DNA from 4 places in the Streptomyces sp. AK08-02 genome. Region 3 is predicted to be linked to each of the others. Evidence: riboswitches for the same ligand, from Rfam matches in the RefSeq annotation. Region 3 holds a riboswitch; each other region holds the start of a gene.
What was found. Region 3 has a riboswitch for cobalamin ahead of PV734_RS37270 (cobalamin biosynthesis protein). Riboswitches for the same ligand answer to the same signal wherever they lie in the genome.

Region 1 (4,807 bases), on a different contig from region 3:
ACCCGGTGGGCGACGGGGACGCGGACGTTCTCGTAGTAGCTGGCGGTGGTGTCGTGCGAGGCGAGGGTACGGATGAGGGTGCAGGAGTAGCCGGGGTCGGTGGTCGGCACGAGGAGCATGGTGATGCCCTTGTGCGGCGGGGCGTCCGGGTCGGTGCGTACGGCCAGCCACACCCAGTCCGCCGTGTCACCGTTCGTCGTCCAGATCTTCTGGCCGTTGACCGTGTAGTGGCCGGTGGCCTCGTCGCCGTCCCGCACGGCCCGCGTCTTGAGTGCGGCCAGGTCGGTGCCCGCCTCCGGCTCGCTGTAGCCGATCGCGAAGTCGATCTCGCCGGCGAGGATCTTCGGGAGGAAGTACGTCTTCTGCTCGTCGCTGCCGTACCGCATGATCGTCGGGCCGACGGTGTTGAGCGCCATGAGCGGCAGCGGTACGCCCGCCTGGGCGGCCTCGTCGAAGAAGATGAACTGCTCCATCGGGCTCAGCCCGCGCCCCCCGTACTCCTGCGGCCAGCCGACGCCGAGCCAGCGGTCGGCGCCGAGCCGACGGATGGTCTCGCGGTAGAAGCGCTTCTGGGCGACGTGGTCGTTGAAGCGCGAGTAGGCGCGGTCCGGCACCAACTCGGCGAAGTAGGCGCGCAGTTCGGTGCGCAGCTGCTGCTGCTCGGGCGTGTATTCGAGATGCACGGCGCCTCCTGCTGGCTCCCCAATGCCGGACCTGTCGGCGCACACGGTAGAACGTGTTCCAGAAATTGGGAATGGCGGTGCGTGCACGGGTCCGCACAAGCCCGAGGGGGTCCCGGACGTCCGGGACCCCCTCGGGGCGGTCGGTGCGGCCGACCGCTCAGTGCGTGACGGGCGTCGCCTGCGGCTCGGTGCCACTCGCGCCGACGGCCGCCGCCGTCCTCGGAACGAGCAGTCGTTCCGCCATCAGTCCGAAGACCAGGCCGAAGGCGGTCCACATCGTCACCTGGATGCCGAGCGTGGCCACCCTGTAGCGCCACAGGAGGCTCGCGGAGAAGCCCTCCGGGACCTCGTTGGTGAACGACGGCAGGAACGCGTACGCGAGTCCCACGACCAGGACGAAGAAGGCGCTCGCGGCGAGGGAGGCGTTCCAGTTGCCCAGGCGCGGCGCGAGGCGCTTGCCGAGGATGACCGCGCCGACGGCCAGCAGCACGCTCAGGGCGACCATCAGGAAGAACAGCGCGGTGCGCTGGTTGAGGGTGCCGGGGTCGCCGACGGCGGGCGGGTTGGCCGGGTATTTGAGGAAGGGGACGACGTACACGGCGAGCAGGCCGGCCCCCGCGAGGAGCAGCGCGGTCGCGCGCGGCCCGAAGCGGCCGATCCGGCCGAGCGCGAAGCAGTAGGCGAGGGCCGCGATGCCGCCGAACGCGACGCCGTACACGAGGACACCGGTCCCCAGGCCCAGGGTGGACTGCAACGCACGCGAGACGAGGGCCTGTTCGGCGTGCCCGTGGTGGGCCTCGTGCATCTCCTCGAAGGCGATCGCGTCGTCGACGAGCGGCTCGGCGAAGAGGTACGCGACACCCCAGACGAGGACACCCGCGACCAGGCCCGCGAGCATGCCGCGGGCCAGGAGGTTTCTTACGGTGGTGGAGTTCATGAGCTTGCGCGTTTCCCTGTCCTCGTCAGTGGCAGGGGAAGCCGAGCAGGTGGCGGGCGTCGTGCACCCATTCGTGCACGCCCTCGCCGGAGACGACGGAGGTCGCGCCCTGTTCGGCGCCGACGAAGTAGAGCAGCACCAGCATCAGCACGCCGAAGAAGACCGCCCAGGGGGCGATCGCGCCGATCGGCAGTTTCTCGGGTACGGCGGTGGGTGCGGCGGTCGGCTGAATCGCGGACTGTGCCATGACAGACCTCCTGGGGGAACTCGCGTCCCGTATCGGTGGTGCGGAGGACGACAGTCACGGGTCTGACTTGCCCCCGGGCCGCACCAGGCGGGTGCGTACGGGGTTTACAGTGGCGCGACCGTGCCGGATTCCCACCGGCTTCCGTCGAACCGTCGTCAATATCGACGAGAAGGTACCGCGAAGCGGGGGTTCGGCCAAGGGCGCGTGGGACGGCGTACGGCGCGACGGTGCGCCGTACGGTGCCTCAAGTTCCGTACATGACAACGATATTGGGGCGGCATGAGCGCGGGAGCGACCGGATGACGAGCCGAGTGATGTTGATCTCACCGGCGATCAGCGCGGCCCTCCGGGAGGCCCGTTTCGACGACGGCTGTCCCCTGGACGAGTCGGGCCTGCGGCTCTCCCGGGCGGCGGCAGGGACGCTGCCGGCGGTGTCCACGGTCTGGGTCTCCCCCACCACGCGTTGCCTCGAGACGGCCCTGGCACTGGGCCTGGACGCCGGTTCGGTACCGGGGCCGGCCGCTCTGGACGCGGGCCGCTGGCGCGGCTCGACGCTCACCGAGGTGACGGAGAAGGAGCCGGAAGCGCTGGCCCAGTGGCTGACCGACCCCCAATCGGCCCCGCACGGCGGGGAGTCGGTCCGCGCGCTCTGCGACCGGATCGCCCACTGGCTGGACGAGACGGCGGCGCTGGTCACGGGGCGGGCCGTGGCGGTCGTCGAGCCCGAGGTCGTACGGGCGGCGACGGTACGAGCGCTGGGGGCGCCGGAGTCGGCGTTCTGGCGGATCGACGTTCCGCCGTTGACGGCAACGGAGTTGAGCGGCCGGGCGGGACGCTGGAACGTGCGCCTTGGCCATCGACTCGGGGCGCCGCACGACACGTAGGGGCGTTCGGTCGTGAACCTGGGGTTCACGGAGCGGGTCGGCACGGCTCACTCGCCGTCGGCCCACGGGCGAGGGGCCTGACGTGAACCGGCGGATTCATTCACGAAGCGGATCGGCGCGGCTCACCCCTCGTCGGCCCCTCGGCGCGGCGTGTCCAGCGTCCGGGCGAAGTCCGTGCACGCCTGTGCGCACTCGCGGCATACCTTCGCCGTGTCCGCGCCGCCGGGGTGGTCGTCGAAGACCTGGGCCGCTTCCAGGCAGACCGTGGCGCACCACTCCAGTTGGACCCGGAGGGCGGCCTCGTCCTGGCCCGCCTGTTCGGAGAGCAGGCGGCACGTCGCGTCGCACACCTCTGCGCACAGGATGCCCTTGCGGCGCGCGAGGGCCTCCTCGGGAGGCCCGTCCGGGTCCGCGAGACCGGCGCGCAGCGCACATGAGCGCGCGCACTCGGTGCACGCCTGGGCACAGACGAAGCGGTCCTCCAGGAACTGGAAGAGTTCCTGCTGCGTAGTTGCGGTGGTTGTAGGGGTCACGCCGGTCGAGTTGCCGTGGCGGGGCCGGTCAAACCCCTTGGTTCAGCTGTCGTAGTCGACCGTCAGGGTCTCCGACACCGGGAACGACTGACAGGTCAGGACGTAGCCCGCGTCGACCTCGGCGGGTTCGAGGGCGTAGTTGCGGCGCATGTCCACCTCTCCCGAGGTGACCAGCGCCCGGCAAGTGCCGCAGACGCCGCCCTTGCAGGCGAACGGCAGGTCCGGGCGGGTGCGCGCGGCGCCGTCCAGGACGGTCGCGTCCCGGGACAGCGCGGTGGTGGTGGAGCGGCCGTCGAGGGTGACCGTGACCCGGCTCACCGGGCCCTCCGCGACCGCGTCCGTGTGCTGGACCTGGCGGACCGGCTGGTCGTCGGCGTAGAAGAGTTCCTGGTGGACCCGGTCCGCGGGCACGCCCAGCTTCGCCAGCAACCGCTGGGCGTCGCGGACCATGCCGTGCGGTCCGCACAGCCACCAGTGGTCGGTGCCCGGGACGTCGACGAGGCCCGCGAGGAGCGCGGCGAGCCGTTCGGCGTCCAGCCGCCCCGACAGCAGCTCGGCCTCGCGCGGTTCACGTGAGAGTACGTGCCCCAGTTGGAAGCGCGTACGGTACAGGTCCTTCAGGTCCGCCAGCTCGTCGGCGAACATCACGGTGTCCGTACGCCGGTTGCCGTACAGGAGGGTGACCTGTGAGCGGTCGTCGGCGGCCAGGACCGACTCGGCGATCGACATCATCGGGGTGATGCCGGAGCCCGCGGCGATCAGGACATGGCTGCCGGACGCGGTGAGGTCGGGGGTGAAGGCACCGGTCGGCGTCATCACGTCGAGCATGTCACCGGGGCGTACCCCGTCGACCAGCCAGGACGAGAACAGGCCGCCGGGCACCACCCGTACGCCGATGCGGGGTCGTTCGCCGGCCGGGGCGCAGATCGAGTACGACCGGCGCTCCTCACGCCCCTCGAACTCCCGGCGCAGGGTGAGGGACTGTCCCGGGGTGAAGGCGTACTCGGCGGCCAGGTCCGGCGGCACCTCGAAGGCGACGGCGACGGCGTCCGCGCACAGTCGCCGTACGTCGGCGACCTTCAGGGCGTGGAAGACCGGGCGACGGCGTACCGGAACCGTGGTCGGGGCGGTGGGCGCGGCCATCAGATCTCCTTGACGTACTCGAACGGCTCGCGGCAGGCGTGGCAGCGCCACAGGGCCTTGCAGGAGGTGGCGGCGAAGCGGGAGGTCTCCTCGGTGTCCGCCGAGCCGCAGCGTGGGCAGGGCACCGTACGGCGGGTCGGCAGCAGCGAGAGGGCGACCGGGCCGCGCGGGGCCGCGCCGGGCGGGGCGATGCCGTGCTCGGTGAGCTTGCGGCGGCCCGCCGGGGTGATCCAGTCGCTGGTCCAGGGCGGATCGAGGACCGTACGGATCCGCACGCGAGCGTATCCCGCCGCCCGCAGCCGGGCGGAGACGGCGGCGCGCATCTCGGCCATCGCCGGGCAGCCCGAGTAGGTCGGGGTCAGGCTCGCGACCACCGTTCC
Region 2 (4,807 bases), on a different contig from region 3:
GGGCACCGACGTGGGCCTGCCGATGCTGATGCTGTCCCGGCACTCGCTGGACAGGACCGGGCAGCCGGTGGAGTGGGTGCGGTCCGTCTACCGGGGGGACCGGTACAAGTTCGTGGCACGGCTCAAGCGGCCCGTCGAGTAGGGCCACCCGACGACAGAACACGCTCCCGCCCGACCTCCCGGCACGGTTCCATAAAGCGAAGCCGTCCCGTAGATTTCCTGCGCGTTGCACAAGTGATCACAGGTAATCGCATGCGGTCAGTGAGGGGACGGAGCTGTGACATGTCAGAAGCGCCAGAAGTGAGACAACCGGCGGCAGACCCACCGGTGGTGACTCCTATGCGCGTCGTCATCGGGCTCTGCCTCTTCGCACCCTTCGTCGCGATGCTGTGGGTCGGCTCGTACGCGAAGGTCGATCCGGCGTTCATCGGCATCCCGTTCTTCTACTGGTACCAGATGCTGTGGGTGTTCGTGTCCACCGCGCTGACGATGACCGCCTACCAGCTCTGGCGGCGTGACCAGCGCGCCCGTGCCTCCGCGAAGGGTGGTGCGGACTCGTGAACGACGGCGTGAACGGCGTGGCACTCACCGTTTTCATCATCTTCTTCCTGGCCGTAACGGTCATCGGCTTCATGGCCGCGCGCTGGCGCAAGGCCGAGAACGAGCACAGCCTCGACGAATGGGGCCTGGGCGGCCGGTCGTTCGGCACCTGGGTCACCTGGTTCCTGCTCGGCGGCGACCTCTACACCGCGTACACCTTCGTGGCCGTACCGGCGGCGATCTACGCGGCGGGCGCGGCCGGCTTCTTCGCGGTGCCCTACACGATCCTGGTGTACCCGCTGATCTTCACGTTCCTGCCCCGTCTGTGGTCGGTCTCCCACAAGCACGGCTACGTCACCACCTCGGACTTCGTACGTGGGCGCTTCGGTTCGAAGGGCCTCTCGCTGGCGGTGGCGGTCACCGGCATCCTCGCGACCATGCCGTACATCGCGCTCCAACTGGTCGGCATCCAGGCGGTCCTGGACGTCATGGGCGTCGGCGGCGGCGAGGACACCAACTGGTTCGTGAAGGACCTCCCGCTGCTGATCGCGTTCGGCGTGCTGGCGGCCTACACGTACTCCTCGGGTCTGCGGGCCCCCGCCCTGATCGCGTTCGTGAAGGACACGCTGATCTACATCGTCATCGCGGTGGCGATCATCTACATCCCGATCAAACTGGGCGGCTTCGACGAGGTCTTCGGCGCGGCGAGCGAGAAGTACACCGCCGCGAAGGCGGGCGCACTGGTCCCGGCCGAGGCCGGCCAGTGGACCTACGCCACGCTGGCGCTGGGCAGCGCGCTCGCGCTGTTCATGTACCCGCACTCGATCACGGCGACGCTCTCCTCCAGAAGCCGTGAGGTGATCCGCCGCAACACCACGATCCTGCCGCTGTACTCCCTGATGCTGGGGCTGCTCGCCCTGCTGGGCTTCATGGCCATCGCGGCCGGAGTCAAGGTCACCAACCCGCAGTTGGCGATCCCGCAGCTCTTCGAGGACATGTTCCCGTCCTGGTTCGCGGGCGTGGCCTTCGCGGCGATCGGCATCGGGGCGCTCGTCCCGGCGGCCATCATGTCCATCGCGGCGGCGAACCTCTTCACCCGCAACATCTACAAGGACTTCATCAAGCCGGACGCGACCCCGGCGCAGGAGACCAAGGTCTCCAAGCTGGTGTCCCTCCTGGTGAAGGTGGGCGCGCTGATCTTCGTCCTGACGATGGACAAGACGGTCGCCATCAACTTCCAGCTGCTGGGCGGCATCTGGATCCTGCAGACCTTCCCGTCCCTCGTCGGCGGCCTGTTCACCCGCTGGTTCCACCGCTGGGCCCTGCTGGCCGGCTGGGCGGTCGGCATGCTGTACGGCACGCTGGCGGCGTACGGGGTCGCGTCTCCGACGCAGAAGCACTTCGGGGGCAGCTCGAAGGAGATCCCCGGGATCGGTGAGATCGGTTACATCGGCCTGACGGCGTTCGTCCTGAACGTCGTCGTCACCGTGGTTCTCACCTTCGTACTGAAGGCGCTGAAGGCGCCGGACGGTGTGGACGAGACGACCGCGTCGGACTACACGGCCGACGCGGGGGATCCTGGTGTGGCGGTCGAACTGCCGCCTGCCACGGCAGGCTCCGCCCACTGAGGGCTCCGCCAGGTCCGTGGTTCTTCGTCCGCGGGCCCGGTGGGGGCTTGTCGCGCAGTTCCCCGCGCCCCTGAGGGGCGCTCAACTCGCCGATACGACACAACATGTGGGGGTGCTTCCGGGGCCCGGCACTAGATGTATGCTCATGCTCGCTGTCGCCGCAGGGGAATCCGGTGCGAATCCGGAACTGTCCCGCAACGGTGTACATGTGCTCTTTCGTGCCCCCGCACGGCTGTGTACGTGTCCAGTCCGAGGACCTGCCGACGGTGTGCCCGGCCGACCGGTCCGGGTGCCTGACGTCCGGGCCTCGTGGAGTGGGCCGGTGGACGCACGCGTGCCGTAAGGCGTCCGCGTGCCCCGCTGCCCTCCGCAAGGCCCCGTGCCGAGCGAGGGAGAGCCCCCTGTGACCATCGCGCCAGCCGAACCGGCTTCAGCGACCCCAGAGGCCGCAGTCGAGACGGACGGTCCCGGTACCGCGCTGCTGCGGATCCTGACCGAGCTGACCGCCGACCTCCCCGACGCGGACCCCGGCCGGGTCGCCGCCGCCGCGCTGCGCGGCCGGTCCGCGCGGGCCGACGTGTCGGAGCTGCGCGAGCTGGCCACCGAGGCCGCGGCCGGCCTCATCTCCGAGGACCCCGCCTACTCCCGGCTGGCCGCCAGGCTGCTGACCGTCACCATCGCCGCGGAGGCCGCCTCACAGGGCGTCACGTCCTTCGCCGAGTCTGTCGCGGTCGGGCACCGCGAGGGTCTGATCGCCGACCGCACCGCCGAGTTCGTACGGCTGCACACGGACCGTCTGAACACCCTGATCGACGTCGAGGGCGACGACCGCTTCGGGTACTTCGGGCTGCGCACCCTCCACAGCCGGTACCTCCTGCGCCACCCGATCACACGCCGGGTGATCGAGACGCCCCAGCACTTCATGCTGCGCGTCGCGAGCGGTCTGGCGGAGGACGACACTTCTCGGGCGCTGGACGAAGTCGCCGCGCTCTACCGGCTGATGAGCCGCCTCGACTACCTCCCCTCCTCCCCCACCCTCTTCAACTCCGGTACCCGGCACCCCCAGATGTCGTCGTGCTACCTCCTCGACTCGCCCCTCGACGAGCTGGACTCCATCTACGACCGCTACCACCAGGTCGCCCGGCTCTCCAAGCACGCCGGTGGCATCGGGCTGTCGTACTCCCGTATCCGCAGCCGCGGTTCGCTGATCCGGGGCACCAACGGGCACTCCAACGGCATCGTGCCGTTCCTGAAGACGCTGGACGCCTCCGTCGCCGCCGTGAACCAGGGCGGCCGGCGCAAGGGCGCCGCCGCGGTGTACCTGGAGACCTGGCACTCCGACATCGAGGAGTTCCTGGAGCTGCGCGACAACACGGGTGAGGACGCCCGCCGTACGCACAACCTGAACCTCGCGCACTGGGTCCCGGACGAGTTCATGCGCCGGGTGAACTCGGACGCCCTCTGGTCGCTCTTCTCCCCCTCCGACGTGCCTGAACTGGTCGACCTGTGGGGCGACGAGTTCGACGCCGCCTACCGCGCGGCCGAGGAGGCCGGGCTCGCCCGCAGGACCATCCCGGCCCGCGATCTGTACGGCCGCATGATGCGTACGCTCGCGCAGACCGGCCAAGGCTGGATGACCTTCAAGGACGCGGCCAACCGCACCGCCAACCAGACGGCCGAGCCTGGCAGCGTCGTCCACTCCTCGAACCTGTGCACCGAGATCCTGGAGGTCACGGACGACGGGGAGACCGCGGTCTGCAACCTGGGCTCGGTCAACCTCGGCGCGTTCGTCGACACGGCGGCCGGTGACATCGACTGGGAGCGGCTCGACGAGACGGTCCGTACCGCCGTCACCTTCCTGGACCGGGTCGTCGACATCAACTTCTACCCGACCGAGCAGGCGGGCCGCTCGAACGCCCGGTGGCGTCCGGTCGGTCTGGGCGCGATGGGCCTCCAGGACGTCTTCTTCAAGCTGCGTGTCCCCTTCGACTCGCCCGAGGCCAAGGCCCTCTCCACGCGGATCGCCGAGCGGATCATGCTCGCCGCGTACGAGGCCTCCGCCGACCTCGCCGAGCGCAGCGGCCCGCTGCCGGCCTGGGAGAAGACCCGTACGGCCCGTGGTGTGCTGCACCCCGACCACTACGACGTGGAGCTGAACTGGCCCGAGCGCTGGTCGGCGCTGCGGGAACGTGTCGCCCAGGTCGGTATGCGCAACTCGCTCCTGCTCGCCATCGCGCCCACGGCGACCATCGCCTCGATCGCCGGGGTGTACGAGTGCATCGAGCCGCAGGTGTCCAACCTGTTCAAGCGCGAGACGCTGTCCGGTGAGTTCCTCCAGGTCAACTCGTACCTGGTGAAGGAGCTCAAGGACCTCGGCGTGTGGGACGCCCGCACCCGGGAGGCGCTGCGCGAGTCGAACGGCTCGGTGCAGGACTTCGCGTGGATCCCGGCCGACGTACGGGCCCTGTACCGCACGGCCTGGGAGATCCCGCAGCGCGGGCTGATCGACATGGCCGCCGCCCGGACGCCGTTCCTGGACCAGTCGCAGTCCCTGAACCTGTTCCTGGAGACGCCGACCATCGGCAAGCTCTCCTCCATGTACGCGTACGCCTGGAAGTCGGGCCTGAAGACGACGTACT
Region 3 (4,807 bases):
ATGGAAAGCTTCTCGCTGATCCTCGCGATCGTGGTCGTCACCGCGCTTGCGTTCGATTTCACGAACGGTTTCCACGACACCGCCAACGCGATGGCCACCACCATCTCGACCGGTGCGCTCAAGCCCAAGGTCGCGGTCGCCATGTCGGCCGTGCTCAACCTCGTGGGCGCCTTCCTTTCCGTCGAGGTCGCCAACACGATCTCCAAGGGCCTCGTGGACGAGAGCGGTATCCGTCCCGAGGTGATCTTCGCGGCACTGGTCGGAGCGATCCTCTGGAACCTGCTGACCTGGCTGGTCGGGCTTCCGTCCAGTTCCTCGCACGCCCTCATGGGCGGCCTGATCGGCGCGACCATCGCCTCGGCGGGCACCGGCGCCGTCCACGGCGACGTGCTGGTGACGAAGGTGCTGATCCCGGCGATCGCCGCCCCGCTGGTGGCCGGCATCGCGGCCATGCTGGCAACGCGGCTGTCGTACACGCTCGGCGCCAAGCGGGCCGAGGGCAAGGCGGCCGAGAAGGGCTTCCGGGCCGGCCAGATCGCCTCCGCGGGCCTGGTGTCGCTGGCCCACGGCACGAACGACGCGCAGAAGACGATGGGCATCATCACCCTCGCCCTGGTCGCCGGCGGCGCGGTCGCTCCCGACTCCGATCCCCCGGTGTGGGTCATCCTCTCCGCGGGCATGGCCATCGCGCTCGGCACCTACCTGGGCGGCTGGCGCATCATCCGTACGATGGGCAAGGGTCTGACCGACCTTCAGCCCCAGCAGGGCTTCGCCGCCCAGACCAGTGCGGCGACGGTCATCCTGGCCTCCTCCCACCTCGGCTTCTCCCTCTCCACCACGCACTCGGTGTCCGGCTCGGTGATGGGCGCGGGCCTCGGCCGCAAGGGCGGCGTGGTCCGCTGGTCGACGGCGACCCGGATGTTCGTGGCCTGGGGACTGACCCTGCCCGCCGCGGCCCTCGTGGGCGCGCTGGCGGAGTACGTCACCGGTTTCGGCAACTGGGGCACAGCCCTGGTGGCCCTCTTCCTCATCGCGTCGAGCACGGCGATCTGGGTCGTGTCGCGCCGCGAGGTCATCGACCACACCAACGTCAACCACGTCGAGGACGGGGCCGTGGCGAACACCGAGCCCCCCGGTGTCGTCACGACGGCCATCGCCGCCGTGACCCCGCCTCCGGCAGGCACCGTCGTCGACGACCTGACGGCCACCATCCCGGCCCCGGCCGAGGTCGCGGTCCAGCCGTCGGCCACGGCCCTCTGAGTCCGGTCCCGAGTCAAGGTCCTGGTCCGAGCAAGAAGGAAGCAACATGAAGATCGACTGGGCGGCCCTCGGCTCCGTCTTCGGCGTCAGTCTCGTCATCACCGTGGCCATGGTGGGCGTGTTCACCCTGGGCATCATCGGACTCTCCGTCCGCGAACGGGCGGTCGCGCAGGGCGGGTCGGCCGGGCTGGCGGTCACCGGCGCGTACGCGTGCTTCGCCGCCTGTGCGGCAGTGGTGGCGTACGGCATCTATCTGATCGTGGCCTGAGGGCCGCGTACGTCCTCCTCGCCCGCCGTGACCGTGGCCGCCTCGCTGGTGGTCAGGGACGCGGCGGGCGTTTTTTCGTCGCCCCGATCCGGTCGTGGTGTGGGGCTCAGCACAGTCCTCCTTTCCAGGTCAACGGCAAGTTGACGGGTGTTCCGGGCCCGTGGTGGACTGCCGGAGCCATGTACGGCGGCAGAAGAGGAAGCCGGTGTGAATCCGGCGCGGTCCCGCCACTGTCACCGGGGTAGGTAACCCCGGGAGCCAGGAACTCTTGCCGCCGGTCTCGTCGAACCAGGGCGTGGACACCCTGAGTGAGGACATATCGCCATGCTCGGCTGCCGTTCGCGTTCGAGGTACAGCACCGGATCGCTGCCCGATCCCACGGCCGGCTGAGCCGATGCGTGCCGATCGCGTCTTCGCGTACGGCGCCACCGCCGGACTCCTCGCTGATCTGATCCTGGGCGACCCTCGCCGCGGGCATCCGGTCGCCGCGTTCGGGCGGGCCGCCGGCGCCGTCGAGCGGGTCCTGTGGCGGGACCATCGAGGGTGGGGCGCGCTGCACACCGCCGTGTGTGTGGGAGGCGCCGTCTCCCTCGCCGCCGCGGCCGATCGTCTCGTACGTCCTTCCCGTACCGCTTCCGTCGCTCTCACCGCCGCCGCCACCTGGGCCGTCGTCGGCGGCACCTCCCTGGGCCGGGAGGCGCGGGCCGTCGGCCGGTCGCTGGAGACCGGGGACGTCGAGGGTGCGCGGGAGCGGCTGCCCCATCTCTGCGGACGGGATCCGCAGGCTCTCGACTCCGCCGGGATCGCCCGGGCGGTCGTCGAGTCCGTCGCCGAGAACACCTCCGACGCCGTGGTGGGCGCGCTGGTCTGGGGCGCCCTGGGTGGCGTGCCCGGGCTGGTCGGGTTCCGGGCCGTCAACACCCTTGACGCGATGGTGGGTCACAGGTCGGACCGGTACCGGCGCTACGGGTGGGCCTCCGCCCGCCTGGACGATGTGGCGGGGTGGCCGGGGGCGCGGCTCACCGCCGTACTGGCCGCACTCACCGGTGGTGATCGCCGGGCTGCCGTACGGGCCTGGCGGGACGACGCCGGCAGACATCCGAGTCCCAACGCCGGGCCCGTGGAGGCTTCTTTCGCGGGCGCCCTGGGCGTCCGGCTCGGCGGGACCCTGTCCTACGGCGGGCGGGTCGAGCATCGGCCGGTGCTGAACCAGGAGGGGCGTGCCGTGGAGGTCCACGACATCGAACGGGCCGTTCGGCTGTCCCGTCGGGTCGGTGTGCTCGCGCTCGGCGTCGGTGTCGCCGCGCGGGCCCTGCTGAAGGGGCGCGCCTCATGACACACCTCGGGAGTGGCGGGGCCCTCGGTGGTGGGCTGCTCGTCGCGGGGACCACCTCCGACGCAGGCAAGAGCGTCGTCACCGCCGGGATCTGCCGGTGGCTGGTGCGACAGGGGGTCAGGGTCGCGCCGTTCAAGGCGCAGAACATGTCCCTCAACTCCTTCGTCACGCGGGAGGGCGCCGAGATCGGACGGGCGCAGGCCATGCAGGCGCAGGCGTGCCGGGTGGAACCCACCGCCCTCATGAATCCCGTGCTGCTGAAGCCGGGGAGCGACCAGAGCAGCCAGGTCGTGCTCATGGGCAAGCCCGTCGGGGAGATGAGCGCCCGTGGGTATCACGGGGGGCGGCAACAACGACTTCTCGGGACCGTGCTGGAGTGCCTCGCCGAACTGCGGGGCACGTATGACGCGGTGATCTGTGAGGGGGCCGGGAGCCCGGCTGAGATCAACCTCAGGCGGACCGACATCGTCAACATGGGAATCGCGCGCAACGCCCGGCTCCCGGTGCTCGTCGTCGGCGACATCGACCGTGGCGGTGTGTTCGCCTCCTTCTTCGGGACCGTCGCCCTGCTGTCTCCCGAGGACCAGGCGCTTGTCGCCGGGTTCCTCGTGAACAAGTTCCGGGGGGACGTGTCCCTGCTGGAACCCGGGCTCGACATGCTCCGTGGGCTCACCGGACGGCCGACCTACGGTGTGCTGCCCTTCCGGCACGGCCTCGGCATCGACGAGGAGGACGGGCTGAGGGTCTCGCTGCGGGGGACCGTGCGGGAGTCGAACGTCTCGCCGCCCGTCGGGGAGGACGTGCTCCGGGTGGCCGTGTGCGCGATCCCGCTGATGTCCAACTTCACCGACGTCGACGCGCTCGCCGCCGAACCGGGCGTCGTGGTGCGGTTCGTGGACCGGCCGGAGGAACTGGCCGACGCCGACCTCGTCGTCGTTCCGGGTACGCGGGGGACGGTGAAGGCACTGGCGTGGCTGCGGGAGCGCGGCCTCGCCGACGCCATCGCCCGCCGTGCCGCCGAGGGGCGGCCCGTGCTCGGTGTCTGCGGTGGCTTCCAGATCCTCGGCGAGCACATCGAGGACGAGGTCGAGAGCCGGCAGGGCCATGTCGAGGGGCTCGGGCTCCTACCCGTCCGGGTGCGGTTCGCCCGGGAGAAGACCCTCACCCGGCCCGTCGGCACCGCCCTCGGCGAACAGGTCGAGGGGTACGAGATCCATCACGGGGTCGCCGAAGTCCTGGGTGGGGAAGCCTTCCTGGACGGGTGCCGGGTCGGGAGCGTCTGGGGTACGCACTGGCACGGCTCGCTCGAATCCGACGGGTTCCGGCGGGCGTTCCTGCGTGAGGTGGCCGCCGCCGCGGGCCGCCGCTTCGTGCCGGCCCCCGACACCTCCTTCGCCGCGCTGCGCGAGGAACAGCTCGACCTGCTCGGCGATCTCGTCGAACAGCACGCGGACACCGACGCGCTCTGGCGGCTCATCGAGTCGGGCGCGCCGCAAGGACTGCCCTTCATTCCACCGGGAGCACCCGCATGAGCACAGTGTTGTTGTTGTCGACCGCCGACACGGACCTGCTGGCGGCCCGGGCCGCCTCCGGTGTCTCGTACCGGATCGGCAATCCGACCCGGGTGGATGTCGCGGAGGAGTTGCCCGCGCTCGTCGAGGGCGCGGACATCGCCGTCGTACGACTGCTGGGCGGCAAGCGCGCCTGGGAGGACGGGCTCGCCTACCTCAAGTCGTCCGGTGTGCCCACCGTGCTGCTCGGCGGGGAGGCCGTACCCGACGCCGAGTTGATGGCCGAGTCGTCGGTGCCCGCCGGTGTGGTCGCGGAGGCGTTGCGCTATCTGGTCGAGGGCGGGCCCGCCAACCTCGTGGAGCTGGCCCGGTTCCTGTCCGACACCGTGCTGCTGACCGGCGAGGGGTTCGTCGAGCCGCAGAAGATGCCCG
Region 4 (4,807 bases), on a different contig from region 3:
CCGAGCAGGCCGCCCAGGGTGAGCGCGCCGGTCGTACGGCGGACGCCGGCCGGGACCTCGGCGGTGCGGCCGTATCCGCGCGCCTCCATCGCCGCGGCCAGCGCGACCGACCGCTCCAACGCGCCCTCCAGCACCGGGAGTCCGACCTGCAGCAGCCCCCGTACGCCCCGGTCGGGACGGCCGCGCAGGCGGCGGGCGGCGCGCAGCCGCTGGACGTCCGCGACGAGGTTCGGCGCGAAGGTGAGGGCCACGACGACCGCGACACCGATCTCGTACAGGGCGCCGGGGAGGGACTTGAGGAGACGGGCCGGGTTCGCGAGGGCGTTGGCGGCGCCGACGCAGATCAGCAGCGTGGCCAGCCGCAGTCCGTCGTACAGGGCGAAGACCAGCCCCTCGGCGGTCACCCGGCCACCGACGCGCACTCCCTGCGCCCAGTGGGGGAGCGGGAGTTCGGGGAGCGTGAGCAGGACGTGCGAGCCGGGGATCGGGGAACCGAGGACGACGGCGAAGACGAGCCGGATGACGAGGACGGCCAGACCGAGCTTGACGAAGGCGGTGTAGGAACGGGCCCAGGGGGCGTCGGTGCGATGCGTGGCCACGACGTAGCCGGCGACGGCGATGAGGAGCCCGAGCAGGAGGGGGTTGGTGGTGCGGGTGGCAGCGGTCCCGAGCCCCAGGGACCAGACCCACCAGGCACCGGGGTGCACGGGTGCCGACGCGTTCCGGCTGCGGCTGACGTGGCTGAGCGGCGCTGCTGAGGTCGGGTGCGCACTCGCGCCCCGACAGGGGCGCGGGGCTGCATCGATTGGCGGCTTCGCCCCGGGGCGCGACCAGCCCCCACCGGCCTGCGGTGAACGACGACCCGCGTGTCCAGCGGAGCGCTCACGCATGGCGGCGGCGCCGTGTCTGCCAGATCGCCGCCCCGCCGAGCGCCACCACGGCCGCGATCCCCGCGAGCAGGCCGACGGACGGGCCACCGTCCGAATCGGTATCGGTGGCCCCGGCGGACTTGCCCGCCCCCACCGTCTCGCCGCAGCCGGTGCGCGGATACCCGGTGATCGCACAGAGCAACGCGCTCGCGTCGTATCGCAGGGGACCCGCGACCGACGCGAGGGCGTCCGCCGTGGTTGCGTCGGGGGACACCCGGGCGCACGCCGTACGCGTCGCGGGCGGACTCTCGCCGGACGGCGCGTCGGCGGGCGTACCGAAGTCGATGACGAGCGCCACGCGCTTGTGGCCGTCCTGCGCGGGCGTCCTGGCGCAGACGACCGCGAACACCGCGTCGGCGCGCGGCCGGGCGGCGTCCTTCGAGTCCTGGCTCACGGCGAAACGGAAACCCTGGACGTCACCGTCGGAGGGCCGGGCGGTCGACGGCCCCTGCGTGGCGTACGTCCACGCGCCGCCGTCGCGCTCCCAGAAGGACCAGTAGCGGTAGCCGACGGCCTGGGCCTGCCCGGCGCTCGCCCAGAGGCCGAGGAGAAGGGCGGCCACCAGGAGCGGGAGGGCGCGGCGCCGGATCACGACCGCTGCTTCCTCTTGTTGCGCCCGCTGATCAGGAAACCGATACCGATACCGGCGACGAGGAACACACCGACGGTCCAGAGCGTCCCGAACCCGCTCCCGTCGTCCTTGTCGGTTTCCCTGTCGGTGTCCCTGCCGCTGTTCTCGGCGGCGGGAGTCGGGGAGACGGAGGCCGGGACGGACGCGGGCGCCGGGCCGGTCGCGTCGAGGAGGGCCACCAGGTCCTGGCCGCCGAAGTCGCGCGGATCGGCGGTCTCGGCGTGCGCCGCGAGGATCAGCTGCGCGTACGCGGCCGGCCCCGCCCCCTTCGCCCACGGCCCGGCGTTCGCCTCCAGCCAGCGCCACGCGTCGGCCGCCCGCTGTGCCTGGCCGGCCGTCGCGAGGGCGACGACGGCGTCGGCGGTGTTGCCGTAGTCGGGCTGGTCCTCGGCCCCGGCCAGCGCGGACGTCAGGTGCTTGTCCTTGGCGAGGGCCTGTACGAGGTGGGCGGCGCCGTTCCGAGCGGCCTGCCCGGGATCGTCGGAGTCCGAGCAGGCCGAAGCGGCACCGGTCGGCTTCACGGCCTCCCCGGCGAACCCCTTCCCCAGTACGCCGACCACGGCGGCGGCCGTCGCGTCGTCGTTGGCGGCGAGAGCACCCTTCTTGTCCGGCTGGTAGGCGAAGGCGCCCCCACCGGTCGCGTCGCACGGAAGAGCCAGCTTCAGCAGCAGGTCGTACGGGGTCTTCCCGCCCTTGGTGACCGTGCCGGGCTGCTCGCCGGCCGCGGCGAGGGCTCCGACGACCACGGAGGTGGAGTTCGCGTCGCTGGCCCCGCCGGCCGTGTACCCCCAGCCGCCGTCCGTGTTCTGTACGGACTTCAGCCAGGCGACGGCCTTGCCGACCCCCGTCTCCTGCCCGCCGAGGGCGGCGAGCGCCTGGACGGCGGCGCCGGTGCTGTTGGTGTCGACCAGGGTCTTGGCGTCGCAGGCCGTACCGCTGTTTGCCCGGAAGGGCGCGAAGGCACCGCTCGCGCACTGCTGCCCGGCCAGCCAGTCCACGGCCGAGGCGGCCGGCTTCACCCCGACGGTGTCCTGGGCGAGCAGCGCGAGGGACTGGCGCCAGACGCCGTCGTAGGTGGGGTCGCCGGTGCCGTACAGCCCGGCGGGGAGAGCGGCCGAGGGGGACGGCGAGGCGGCGGACGCCTGACCGCCGCCGGCCAGCGTGACGGCGATGACGGCCAGAGCCGTGGCGCTGCGGCGGACATTCATGATCGGCGGGTGCCTCTCCGTGCGGGGAGCCGGACAGCACGGGACACCCCGGGCGGCTCGGCTCCGTATGCCTCGACGGTGCCGTGCACCGGCGGACCGCCGGTGACGCGAGCCGGTCACGATCCGCACGGGGCAATCCGGCTCACAGCTCCTGACCGATGCCCAGGCTGCTCACGGTTGCGGGTCAGCGCCGGATTTGCACCGGCTTCCCCCCGTACGGGTGTGATACGACCTGCCCACTGTACCGGTCCGTGCAAACGGCACCGATTTCACACCGCCCGCCCGCCGCGCTCACACCGCCACGTACGTCACCGGCTCGCTCCCCGTCACGGCCTCCGCCTGGCCCAGCTTGACCAGTCGGCGGACGTGCGCCTCGGCCTCCGAGACCGCGATGTTCCGTGAGCCCGGGGGGATTTCGGCCCAGGGGCGGTTCCACTCCATGCGTACCGCCAGCTGCCAGGGGGTGAGGGGAGTGGTGAGCAGGGCGCGGAGGCCGGCGAGGCGTTCGTCGTGGTGGTCGAGGAGTTCCTGTACGCGGACGGCCGCGTCCGGGAAGGCGTGGCGGTGGGCCGGGAGCACCTCCGCCGGGGCCAGCCGGCCGATGCGTTCCAGGGAGTCGAGGTAGTCGCCAAGGGGGTCGGGGGTCGTCGTGTCCTCCGGGTCCTCGTACAGGCCGATGTGCGGGGTGATCCCGGGGAGCAGGTGATCTCCCGAGAACAGGCGTCCGTTGCCCGGGAGTCGGGCCGGGTGGGCCTCCTCCAGGTGGAGGCAGACGTGGCCCGGGGTGTGGCCCGGCGTCCAGATCGCGCGCAGGCGGCGGCCGGGGAGGTCGAGGAGTTCGCCGGGGACGATCTCGCGGTCGGGCAGCGCCGGCGAGAAGTTCGGGAGGATGCCGGCGGGTGTTCTGCCCAGGGTCGCCACATGGTCGGCCGGTGCTCCGGCCGCCGCCAGCTTCGCGGTCATGTAGCCGAGCCAGCGCTCGGCACGGTTGTCGCGCGTCCGCCGGACGAGCGCGATGTCGGCCTCGTGCATCGCGATCCACGCCCCGGACGCCTCGCGGACCTGGCCGGACAGGCCGTGGTGGTCCGGATGGTGGTGGGTGATCACCATGCCGTGGATATCGCCGACCGCCGTCCCGCACGCAGACAGGCCGTCGACGAGGGTGTCCCAGGACAGCGGGTCGTCCCAGCCCGTGTCGATGAGCACCGGTCCGCCGTCCGTGTCGACGACGTAGACCAGCGTGTATCCGAGGGGGTTGTTCGGGATGGGCACCCGGAGGGACCGTACGCCCCCGCCGTGGTCGGTCACCTGCGTCGACACCTGTGTCATGGGCTCCCCTGTGGCTGGGCTGCCAGCCACTATAACTAGAACCGGTTTCAATGGGAGCCCGAGTCACTTACCCCATATCCCTCGTTGTGGTGCGCGAGCTGTGGACTCCTCCGGAGGGAACTGGTAACTCTCTCCGTATCCATCTATCTGACGAACCGTCAGAGACGGTACCCGGAGAGGTAGTCGGCGAGAGGCAGTCGGCCATGACCGAGCTCGTGGAACACGGACAGCTGTTCATCGGCGGGGAGTTGACCGATCCCCTCGGCAAGGACGTCATCGAGGTCATCTCCCCGCACACCGAAGAGGTCTTCGGCCGTGTGCCGCACGCGTCGCGGGCCGACGTCGACCGGGCCGTCGCCGTCGCGCGCACCGCCTTCGACGAGGGTCCCTGGCCGCGGATGACCCTCGACGAGCGCATCGCCGTCGTCACGCGCATCAAGGACGGCATCGCCGCACGGTACGAGGAGATCGGCCGCGTCATCTCCTCCGAGAACGGCTCCCCGTACTCCTGGAGCGTCCTCGCCCAGGCCCTCGGCGCGATGATGGTGTGGGACGCGGCGATCACCGTCGCCCGCGACTTCACGTACGAGGAGTCGCGCGACGGCGTTCTCGGCCGCATCCTCGTCCGGCGCGAACCGGTGGGCGTCGTCGCCGCCGTGGTCCCCTGGAACGTCCCGCAGTTCACCGCGGCGGCCAAGCTCGCGCCCGCG

Region 1: it holds a riboswitch for cobalamin, as region 3 does, so the genes downstream of both, PV734_RS01950 (CbtB domain-containing protein) here and PV734_RS37270 (cobalamin biosynthesis protein) in region 3, are expected to answer to the same signal.
Region 2: it holds a riboswitch for cobalamin, as region 3 does, so the genes downstream of both, PV734_RS27830 (ribonucleoside-diphosphate reductase subunit alpha) here and PV734_RS37270 (cobalamin biosynthesis protein) in region 3, are expected to answer to the same signal.
Region 4: it holds a riboswitch for cobalamin, as region 3 does, so the genes downstream of both, PV734_RS22010 (prenyltransferase/squalene oxidase repeat-containing protein) here and PV734_RS37270 (cobalamin biosynthesis protein) in region 3, are expected to answer to the same signal.

What each region holds. Positions count from the first base shown of each region.
Region 1 covers NZ_JARAZV010000001.1:444,433-449,239, reverse strand. The annotation lists gene PV734_RS01960 (acyl-CoA dehydrogenase family protein) at 1-683, opposite strand, end outside; gene PV734_RS01955 (CbtA family protein) at 841-1,620, opposite strand; gene PV734_RS01950 (CbtB domain-containing protein) at 1,646-1,867, opposite strand; cobalamin riboswitch at 1,907-2,063, opposite strand; gene PV734_RS01945 (histidine phosphatase family protein) at 2,167-2,751, shown strand; gene PV734_RS01940 (ferredoxin) at 2,874-3,284, opposite strand; gene paaE (1,2-phenylacetyl-CoA epoxidase subunit PaaE) at 3,327-4,427, opposite strand; gene paaD (1,2-phenylacetyl-CoA epoxidase subunit PaaD) at 4,427-4,807, opposite strand, start outside.
Region 2 covers NZ_JARAZV010000013.1:316,076-320,882, reverse strand. The annotation lists gene PV734_RS27845 (GntR family transcriptional regulator) at 1-142, shown strand, start outside; gene PV734_RS27840 (DUF3311 domain-containing protein) at 283-561, shown strand; gene mctP (monocarboxylate uptake permease MctP) at 558-2,168, shown strand; cobalamin riboswitch at 2,262-2,448, shown strand; gene PV734_RS27830 (ribonucleoside-diphosphate reductase subunit alpha) at 2,572-4,807, shown strand, end outside.
Region 3 covers NZ_JARAZV010000021.1:117,900-122,706, reverse strand. The annotation lists gene PV734_RS37280 (inorganic phosphate transporter) at 1-1,260, shown strand; gene PV734_RS37275 (hypothetical protein) at 1,307-1,528, shown strand; cobalamin riboswitch at 1,676-1,819, shown strand; gene PV734_RS37270 (cobalamin biosynthesis protein) at 1,923-2,864, shown strand; gene PV734_RS37265 (cobyric acid synthase) at 2,861-4,396, shown strand; gene cobN (cobaltochelatase subunit CobN) at 4,393-4,807, shown strand, end outside.
Region 4 covers NZ_JARAZV010000010.1:178,953-183,759, reverse strand. The annotation lists gene PV734_RS22020 (energy-coupling factor transporter transmembrane component T) at 1-977, opposite strand, end outside; gene PV734_RS22015 (SCO2322 family protein) at 883-1,521, opposite strand; gene PV734_RS22010 (prenyltransferase/squalene oxidase repeat-containing protein) at 1,518-2,768, opposite strand; cobalamin riboswitch at 2,879-3,038, opposite strand; gene PV734_RS22005 (MBL fold metallo-hydrolase) at 3,060-4,097, opposite strand; gene PV734_RS22000 (aldehyde dehydrogenase) at 4,301-4,807, shown strand, end outside.